3 regions of the Flavobacterium gossypii genome follow, and region 1 is predicted to be linked to each of the others. Evidence: riboswitches for the same ligand, from Rfam matches in the RefSeq annotation. Region 1 holds a riboswitch; each other region holds the start of a gene.

Evidence for each region. A riboswitch is a leader RNA that binds a small molecule or an ion and turns the genes downstream of it on or off. The one in region 1 is predicted to bind S-adenosylmethionine.
Region 2: it holds a riboswitch for S-adenosylmethionine, as region 1 does, so the genes downstream of both, GGR22_RS15975 (Na+/H+ antiporter NhaC family protein) here and GGR22_RS01725 (trans-sulfuration enzyme family protein) in region 1, are expected to answer to the same signal.
Region 3: it holds a riboswitch for S-adenosylmethionine, as region 1 does, so the genes downstream of both, GGR22_RS09665 (homocysteine S-methyltransferase family protein) here and GGR22_RS01725 (trans-sulfuration enzyme family protein) in region 1, are expected to answer to the same signal.

The regions. Positions count from the first base shown of each region.
Region 1 covers NZ_JACJIS010000001.1:358,715-361,996, reverse strand. Annotated here, with positions in the region: gene GGR22_RS01730 (homoserine dehydrogenase) at 1-560, opposite strand, end outside; gene GGR22_RS01725 (trans-sulfuration enzyme family protein) at 600-1,778, opposite strand; SAM riboswitch class I at 1,927-2,035, opposite strand; gene GGR22_RS01720 (bleomycin resistance protein) at 2,232-2,582, shown strand; gene GGR22_RS01715 (S8 family serine peptidase) at 2,586-3,282, shown strand, end outside.
Region 2 covers NZ_JACJIS010000004.1:284,669-287,950, reverse strand. Annotated here, with positions in the region: gene GGR22_RS15985 (helix-hairpin-helix domain-containing protein) at 1-52, shown strand, start outside; gene GGR22_RS15980 (TerC/Alx family metal homeostasis membrane protein) at 79-1,089, shown strand; SAM-I-IV-variant riboswitch at 1,242-1,338, shown strand; gene GGR22_RS15975 (Na+/H+ antiporter NhaC family protein) at 1,398-2,717, shown strand; gene fabG (3-oxoacyl-[acyl-carrier-protein] reductase) at 2,792-3,282, shown strand, end outside.
Region 3 covers NZ_JACJIS010000001.1:2,145,192-2,148,473, forward strand. Annotated here, with positions in the region: gene GGR22_RS09655 (OsmC family protein) at 1-129, shown strand, start outside; gene GGR22_RS09660 (hypothetical protein) at 239-766, shown strand; SAM riboswitch class I at 833-936, shown strand; gene GGR22_RS09665 (homocysteine S-methyltransferase family protein) at 1,102-2,100, shown strand; gene metH (methionine synthase) at 2,128-3,282, shown strand, end outside.

The DNA of each region.
Region 1 (3,282 bases):
ATCGGATTGCTTTCTGCAAAGCCTTTTTCCTGTGCTTGTTTCAGCGCCTCATCATACGATAGATTTTCCTTGAACGTCTTTGTAAGGATGTAATTAGTAGAACCATTCACGATGCCTTGGATGGATTCCAAAAGATCATTATCATAGTATTCTTCTAAATTTCGGATAATCGGCATGCTCGCACAACACGCAGCTTCATACAATAAAGGGACATTGTGTTTTCGCTGCAATTCGAGCAGTTCTTCAAAATGCTCTGCAATCATTTTTTTGTTGGCAGAAACCACTGCTTTGCCGCTTTTTAAGGCTGTAGTTACAATTTCATACGCCGCATCGGCATCATCGATTAATTCTACAATGACGTTGATTTCCGGATCATTGAAGATATCATTCTTATCGAAAGTGAAGTTTTCTACACCAATTTCGCGCGTTTTGTTTCTGTCTTTTACGCAGATATTCTTGATGTTTGCTTTCAGTCCAGGGGTTTTCTGTAAAACTTCATACAGTCCGAAACCGACGCATCCGAAACCAAACAATCCTATATTTAATTTTTTTCTTGACATTTTGAGTGTTATTTATATGATGATTAAAATAGGATAGGATTAGTTTTTATGGAATTCGATGGCAACATTTTCTTTGACTGCATTTTGGATAGCCTGTTTTAAGTCGGCAATCAAATCATCGGCATCTTCCAAGCCAACAGAAAGTCGGATCAAACTGTCGGTTACGCCAGACTGGTATCTTTTTTCTGCAGGAATTGATTTATGAGTCATTTCGCAAGGCAAACAACACAAGCTTTTCACGCCGCCCAAACTTTCGGCAAGCTTGAACAATTTGGTTCCCGAAACAATTCTGGAAGCCAGTTTTTTATCATCAATCACTAAATCAAACGTTACTACGCCCCCAAAGTATTTCTGCTGGCTTTTAGCAATTTCGTGGTTGTGATGCGTTTTCAGCCCCGGGTAATAAACGTTTTGGATTAGTTTTTCTTTTGTCAGGAATTCGGCTATTTTTTGCGCATTTTCAGCATGCTGTCTAATTCTCAAGTTTAAAGTCTCGATTCCTCGTATTACCAACCAGCTGTCGAAAGGTCCTAAGATAGCACCCGAAGCATTTTGGATAAACTTAATCTTACTGCCTAATTCTTCAGTTGCCGTAATAACCAAGCCTGCAATCAGGTCGCTGTGTCCCGAAATGTATTTTGTTGCACTGTGCACGATTAGGTCGGCTCCAAAATCAATTGGCTTTTGGGCAATAGGAGAGGCAAAAGTGTTATCGACGCAAAATAAGATACTGTTTTCTTTTGCGATTTTTCCAATAGCACGCAGGTCAGCGATTTTTAGCGTAGGATTCGTCGGAGATTCAATCCAAATTAAAGCTGTTTTATCTGTAATTGCTTCGGCTACATTTTTAGCATCAGTAGCATCGACATACTTTACTTTGATTCCGAATTTTTCATAAATGTGCGTAAATAGGCGGAAGGCACCGCCGTAAATATCGTCAACCGCTATAATCTCGTCTCCAGCCGATAATAATTTCACGACCGCATCGATAGCTGCTAGGCCGCTGGAAAAAGCATAGCCATTAGTTCCATTTTCTAGTTTGGCGACTAAATCTTCTAAGACTTTTCGTGTAGGATTATTGCTTCGTGCATAATCAAAACCTTTGTGAATGCCAGGTGCTTCTTGTACGAAAGTGGAAGTCTGGTAAATTGGAACTGAGATAGAACCTGTTAATTCGTCAACTGGAATGTAATTTAAGATTTGTGTCTGCTCTTTCATCTTGATACTTTTTAAGATTGTTTTTAAATATTTTTTGTTTTTAAAAAAAATATTCGAAACCAGATATCGGGAGAGCAGAAATAAAAAATGCTCTTCCGATAAGTCAGAAGAGCATATAATATCTTGAAGTATTATGTACTATTTTCTAAGCTTATCTTTCCCTGCCAAAGCAAGGGTTGAATGTGGCACCTTATCCGAAAATGGACAGGTTGCCAAGACGTCATAGGGTCAATTCCCTCGGTCTTTCTGGATAAGAATAATTTTTTAAAGAACTTAAGTGCAAATTTAGAGTATAAATATTTTAAAAACCTAATAAATTTTAAAATATTTTTTATTTCGTTGATATTTAGTGTTTTATATAGTTGTCTGACTCCTGTAAATATTGGCGGCTAAAGCGTTTTATAAAATTTCATTTTTGTAAATTTGACTTTTATATCTAAAACAATAGAGGTTTTGAATTCAAAAATTGCCCAAATCATATCCCAGCTTCCATCTTTAAATTTTGAAAAATCTAAAAAATTTTACCAAGAAATTTTAGGCTGTGAACTAGCAAACGAATATGATGATCTTCTGATTTTTGTTTGGGATGGTATTGAAATTCATTTATGGAAATGCGATGATGAAATAGTTGCAGAAAACTCAAGCTGCTATATTCGCGTAAATGATATTGAGGCTGTTTTTGAGCGGTATAAGAAAGTGCTAGGCGATACAATAGCGCTAAAAAAACAACCTTGGGGAATGCGCGAATTTTATATAATCGATGACAGCGGTAATCTGTTCAAGTTTGGACAACCAATACAATAATTTATGAAAAAAATTACTCTTTTACTGCTTTTGCTTTCGAGTGTATATGCCATAGGCCAAGAAGATGCCTGGGTATATTTTACAGATAAGCCGGATGCGGCTCATTATCTTGCAAATCCTTTAGAAATGCTTTCGCAAAGAGCTTTGGATAGAAGAACGACTCAGAATATTCCGCTTGATGATAAAGATGTTCCGATTTCAGTTTCCTATATCAATCAAGTTACAGCTACGTCCGGAATTACGGTAAAAGCTAAATCCAAATGGTTGAATGCTTTGCATATCAGAGGGTCAATAACGGATATTCGTGGTCTTGAAAATTTGGCTTTTGTAGATCGTGTGCAATTTGCAAATCCAACATTGAATGGTGAAGGAAGGGCGTTGCGCCAAACCAATTCGGTTGGGGTAAAAGACTTAGAAGTTCAGGTGAATTATGGATATGGTACTTCTGGTAATCAGATTAGGATGTTAAAAGGTAATCTGTTGCATCAGCAAGATTTTACAGGAAATGGGAAGATAATTGCGGTTATGGACGCTGGATTCCCGAATGTAAATACTGCACAGCCTTTCCAAAGGCTTCTAGTCAATAATAAGATTTTAGGAGGCTATGATTTTGTTACCAGAAATGCTGATTTTTATAGCGGCGGCACGCACGGAACGCAGGTACTTTCAACCATGGGAGGCTATGTTGAAAACCAATTGG
Region 2 (3,282 bases), on a different contig from region 1:
CGAAGAAGGAGGAAGAGTGGCACTATTTACAATTACGAATCAAAAACAATAATCAGTAATCAATTAATTTTATAACTAATGGATAAAGTAGATACTTTAATCAATCACCCAGGATTAATTGCAACATTTTCGGTTGTAATCATCATCATGTTGCTTTTGGATTTGGGGATTTTCAATAAAAAGAGCCATGTTGTTTCTAATAAGGAAGCCATAACTTGGTCAATTGTTTGGATCAGTTTGTCAATGATTTTTAGTGGATTTATCTATTATTTTATCGGACCGACAAAGTTCTACGAGTTCCAATCTGCCTATTGGATTGAAAAAGCCCTTTCTGTAGACAACCTTTTCGTATTTATTCTAGTATTCAAATTCTTTGATGTAGCCAATTCAAACAAGCATAAAGTATTGTTTTGGGGTATTATCGGAGCTTTGGTTTTAAGAGCGATATTTATCTTTTCTGGAGCTTTCCTAATTGAATTGACCTATTTGAACAAGCTTTTAGGATTAATGGGAATCGAAGGTTTCAAATATGATATCAATATTATCATGACTTTATTTGGATTGTTCTTGGTGTATGCAGGAATTAAATCATGGTCAGCCGGCGACGATGACGATGATGAAGATTATAACAATACAAGAGGTGCAAGATTGATCAGAAAGTTCTTTAAAGTAAGTGATAATTATGACGGAGATAAATTCTTTACTATCGAAAACGGAAAGAAACTGGCAACTCCTTTATTAGTTGTTGTTGCTGTAATTGAGTTTACAGATTTGCTTTTTGCGGTAGATTCAATCCCTGCTATTTTTGCTATTTCAAATGATCCTTTTATTCTTTATACATCTAACATTTTTGCCATTTTAGGATTAAGAGCCTTGTTTTTCTTGCTTGACAATTTCATCCATTTGTTCAGCAAATTGAAATACGGTTTGGCAATTATCCTTTCTTTTATTGGTATAAAAATGATAATCGCACCTTTCTACCATATTGATTCTATTTACTCGTTAATCGTAATTGGAGGGATTTTGGTTCTTTCAGTACTATTGTCAATTATGTTTCCTGAAAAAGAAGAAGCTAAAAGCGTAGAATAGATTATTTCAACACAAAATAAAAAGAGCTCTGCTGAATTATCAGTAGAGCTTCTTTATTTTTACAAGAGTCTCATTTTTAATTTGTTTCTTATCAAATATTCATAAAAATGCCTTATTGAATAAAAATAATTTAGAATAAATTCTATCTTTGCCTCCGTTATCACGAATCTCATAAAGAGATAGCAACCTGCAACAACAAGCAAGGTGCTAAAACGATAAGCCAAATCCTTTGGAAAAAATGTTGTCATCATACTTTCTTTTCGGTTTGCTTTTCGTCGTGAGCTTTATTAATTTTTAAGCTATCGATGATGAAACATATCAAAATTCAAGGTTCTGCTTTTGCCTTATTACCTTTTTTTGTATTTATTTTTACTTTCCTCGGAGCAGGAATTGTCCTAAATGATTTTTATGCTTTGCCTTCGCCAGTGGCTGTCACACTTGGAATTATTGTTGCATTTATAATCTTCAAACATTCCACAGAACAAAAAATAGATACTTTAATCCAGGGTTGTGGCAATAGCCAAATCATTACAATGTGTCTCATTTATCTGTTTTCTGGAGCTTTTGCTGCAGTCACGCAAGCCATGGGAGCTGTAGATGCAGTCGTGAATTTAGGAATCAATAATATCGATACAGAACATTTCCCGCTAGGGATATTTCTCATCGCTTCCTTTCTGTCAACTGCCACAGGAACATCTGTTGGTTCAATCGTAGCTTTAGGACCAATTGCAATTAGTTTGGCAGATAAAAGTGGTGCTTCAATGCCTTTGATTGCAGGTTCTTTGCTAGGAGGTTCGATGCTAGGCGACAATCTTTCTATAATTTCTGATACTACAATTGCAGCTACGCAGTCATTGGGTTGTGAAATGCGAGACAAGTTTAAAGTCAATCTGTTCATTGCTTTGCCCGCTTCAATCATAACTATTATTTTGCTGTTTTATTTAGGATTGAATACCGAAGTAAGTTCAGTTGTTATCCAAAAGGAAAGCTACGAATTGATTGCCATTTTGCCTTACATTCTCGTGATTATCTTTGCAGTAACAGGAGTAAATGTCTTTGTGACATTGCTGATTGGAATTTTAGTAGCAGGAATTATCGGCTTTGCTGGAAACGATTTCACGCTTTTGGGGTTTACGCAAAAAATATATGAAGGTTTCCTGAGCATGACAGACATTTTTCTCTTGTCAATGTTAACAGGAGGTCTTGCGGCTCTAGTCGAAAAAGCGGGCGGTATCGATTACGTATTACGAAAAATCAAATCTAAGATTAAAAGCAAGAAATCAGCCCAAATGGGAATCGGAACTTTAGTTAGCATTACCAATTTAGCGATAGCAAATAACACCGTTTCCATAGTCATTACAGGAGCTGTTGCTAAAGAAATTAATGACGAATATAAATTAAGTCCAAAAAAGACTGCCGCAATCCTAGATATTTTCTGTTGTATTGTCCAAGGAATCCTTCCCTATGGAGCACAAGTCTTGCTTATTTTAAACTTTGCAAAAGGAAAATTAAATGTAATCGAACTAATTTCAAATGCATGGTACATTTACATTTTGCTGCTATTTACGATAATCGCAATTTATAGCACTGCTTGGGATAAAAGGATTAATAAATTCCTGAAAGTTTAAAGAGATACCTTACGTCATTGCAATTGAATTCTTATATTTGTCAACCTAACAAGAGCAAACTAAATTAAAATAGAATGAAATTATTAGAAGGAAAAACAGCGATTATTACAGGCGCTAGCCGAGGAATTGGTAGAGGAATTGCCGAAGTTTTTGCAAAACACGGAGCAAACGTAGCATTTACATACAGTTCATCTGCAGAGGCTGCAAAAGTTCTTGAAGACGAATTGATTGCACTTGGCGTGAAAGCAAAAGGCTACCAGTCAAATGCTGCTGATTTTAACGAAGCGCAAAAATTAGTCGACGATGTTATCGCAACTTTTGGAAACATCGATATCTTGATCAATAATGCCGGAATTACAAAAGACAACCTTTTGATGCGTATTTCTGAAGAAGATTTCGACAAAGTAATCGAAGTAAACCTGAAATCTGTTTTCAACATGACGAAAGCAGTTCAAAAAACAATGCTAAAAAACCGTGCTGGTTCCATCATAAACATGAGTTCTGTTGTTGGAGTTAAAGGAAACGCAGGACAAACAAACTATGCCGCATCAAAAGCTGGAGTTAT
Region 3 (3,282 bases), 1.8 Mb from region 1:
GATGCTTCGCTGCAAGTGCTCCAAAAATGGTTAAAATTAGTACAGCAAAAAAGTCCGGTTTATGACAACTTGGTCAATACAACTCCGGTCGAATTGATTTTGTACAAAGAATATAATTATGCCGCATAAAGCATAAATCACAAAATTGTTTAGTTTGTTTTATTTGTTTGTTTGTTGAAAAGGCTGCTTTTGATTGCCAGTCAAAAGCAGCTCTTTTTAAACCTAAAGCCTCAAAATCATGTCAGTTAAAAAAATAAATATTATTCTTTTCGGAATAGAAACCGTCGGAAGTTCTTTGATAAACCAAATACTTGCCAGCCAAAAAGCACCTTTGGAAAACAGAAAATTTGAATTAAGATTGCCGATAATAACCAATTCTACAGTAGCTTTTTTTGAAAAACCAACTGTAAAAAATTCTTGGGAAGCCAATTTTATTCAGTTTGCAATTCCGTTTAAGGTAGAAGATATCATCAGTTTTGTTCAAGAAAATGAACTTGAAAATCTTATCGCTGTCGATACTACTGAAACCGACGATTTGCTTCCTGAATATTTCGAATTATTGCAAAACGACTTCGATGTTATCAGTACGAATCCAGTCATAGAAAAGCTTCCTGCGGATTTTAATGCATCTATAAATGCTAGCCTGAAGAAATTCGGAAAAGAATTTTTCTTCATAAATCCAATAAAAAAAGAAGCTGTTTCTGAAACGCTACTTAAGAAAATCATCCAAATTGCAGAAAAACAAGATTTGAAGTTAGCAGTATAATTTCCTTTCGGCTATTGCAAAAACCAAACATATTGCATTACTTTGCAGTGTTCATACAAATATTGACAGTTATCACGAAAGGCAGAGGGATTAGACCCGGTGAAGCCTTAGCAACCCTTTAAGCTTTAAAGAAGGTGCTACATTCTACCACGAAAGTGGATAGATAACACACAGAAAAACCTCGGTTTTCTCTCCCTTTTCCTGACAACATATCGATATTTAATTTTTAAGAAGCAAATGGCTTTGGTTTTTTCAACACTCCATTTCCTGCTTTCTGAAAAATAATGAACTTTTGGATTCAACAGAGTCGTTGCATAACCATTAGTATCGAAAAAATGTCAGACATACACAAAGCTATTAAAGAAAGAATTCTCGTTCTCGACGGAGCAATGGGAACCATGCTTCAGCGCTACAATTTCTCTGAAGAAGATTTCCGTGGCGAAAGATTTAAAGATTTTCCACATCCCCTGAAAGGCAACAATGATTTACTGTCATTGACCCAGCCCCAAGCCATTCGCGATGTACACCGTCAGTATTTTGAAGCAGGCGCGGATATTGTCGAAACCAATACGTTTTCAGGAACTACAATTGGCATGGCCGATTATCATCTCGAAGATCTCGTCTATGAATTAAACTACGAATCGGCAAAACTAGCTCGCGAAGTAGCCGATGAGTTTACTAAAAAAGACGCAAGCAAGCCTCGTTTTGTTGCAGGCTCTATTGGTCCGACCAACAGGACAGCCAGTATGTCACCCGATGTAAACGACCCAGGGTATAGAGCCGTTACTTTCGACGATTTGAGAATCGCCTACAAACAACAAGTCGAAGCATTGATCGACGGAGGCTCAGACATCTTGTTGGTAGAAACGATCTTCGATACCCTGAATGCCAAAGCGGCCTTATTTGCTATCGAAGAAGTCAAAGAAGAAAGAAATCTTGATATTCCGATTATGGTTTCTGGAACAATTACAGATGCTTCTGGAAGGACACTTTCAGGCCAAACAGTCGAAGCTTTTCTGATTTCAATCTCACATATTCCTTTATTAAGCGTCGGATTTAATTGTGCTTTGGGTGCGGATCAATTGAAGCCTTACTTGCAGAGATTGTCGCACAATACGTCGTTTAATATTTCAGCCCATCCCAATGCAGGATTGCCGAATGCTTTCGGACAATACGACCAGACTCCAGAAGAAATGCAAGCTTTGATTCGGGAATATCTCCAAGATAATCTCATCAATATAATAGGAGGATGCTGCGGCACCAACCCAGAGCACATCCGCCTGATTGCAGAAGCCGCAAAAGAATATGCACCAAGAATTGTAGAACCAGTTTAAAAAGCTACAGCTAAAGAAAAACAGAAAATGGCAGATGTTGATTGTAAGAAACACCTAAAATTATCAGGCCTTGAGCCTTTAATCATAACTCCCGAAAGTATTTTCGTGAACGTCGGCGAACGGACAAACGTTACCGGTTCTCGAAAATTCTTGCGTCTCATAAAAGAAGAAAAGTACGAAGAAGCTTTAGATATTGCCAGAGCCCAAGTAGAAGGCGGTGCCCAAATCATCGATATCAATATGGATGAAGGAATGCTTGATGGTGTTCATGCCATGACGACTTTCCTGAACCTGATTGCTGCAGAACCCGATATTTCTCGAGTTCCTGTGATGATTGATAGTTCCAAATGGGAAATCATCGAAGCAGGCTTGAAAGTCGCACAAGGAAAAAGCGTCGTCAATTCGATCAGTCTAAAAGAAGGCGAAGACAATTTTATCCGTCAGGCAAAATTGATAAAAAAATATGGCGCGGCGGTAATCATAATGGCTTTTGATGAAGTCGGTCAAGCCGATACTTACCAGAGAAGGATTGAAATCTGCAAGCGTTCTTACGATGTTTTAGTAGACCAAGTCGGTTTTCCAGCAGAAGATATCATTTTCGATCCTAATATTTTTCCAGTGGCGACAGGCATGGAAGAACACCGCCAAAACGCTGTGGATTTTTTCCGAGCTACAAAATGGATCAAAGAAAATCTTCCGTATGCAAGTGTCAGTGGAGGTGTGAGTAATGTTTCTTTTTCTTTCCGAGGAAATGACCGTGTTCGCGAAGCCATGCATTCTGCCTTTTTATACCATGCCGTAAATAACGGAATGACTATGGGAATCGTAAACCCAGAAATGCTGGAAATTTACGACCAGATACCAAAAGATTTATTAGAGCATGTCGAAGATGTCTTGCTTGACAGAAGAGATGATGCAACGGAAAGGCTTTTATCTTTTGCCGAAAACATAAAAGGCGATACCAAAGAAGTAACAGAAAAACAAGCCCAAGAATGGCGCTCGCTTCCAATTCAGGAGAGGCTTACCCATGCTTTAGTGAGAGGGATTGATGAATTTATTGAAGCCGATATCGAAGAAGCAAGACAGCTTGCGACAAAACCGATAGAGGTCATTGAAATCAATTTGATGGCCGGAATGAATGTCGTTGGAGATTTATTCGGAAGCGGAAAAATGTTCCTGCCC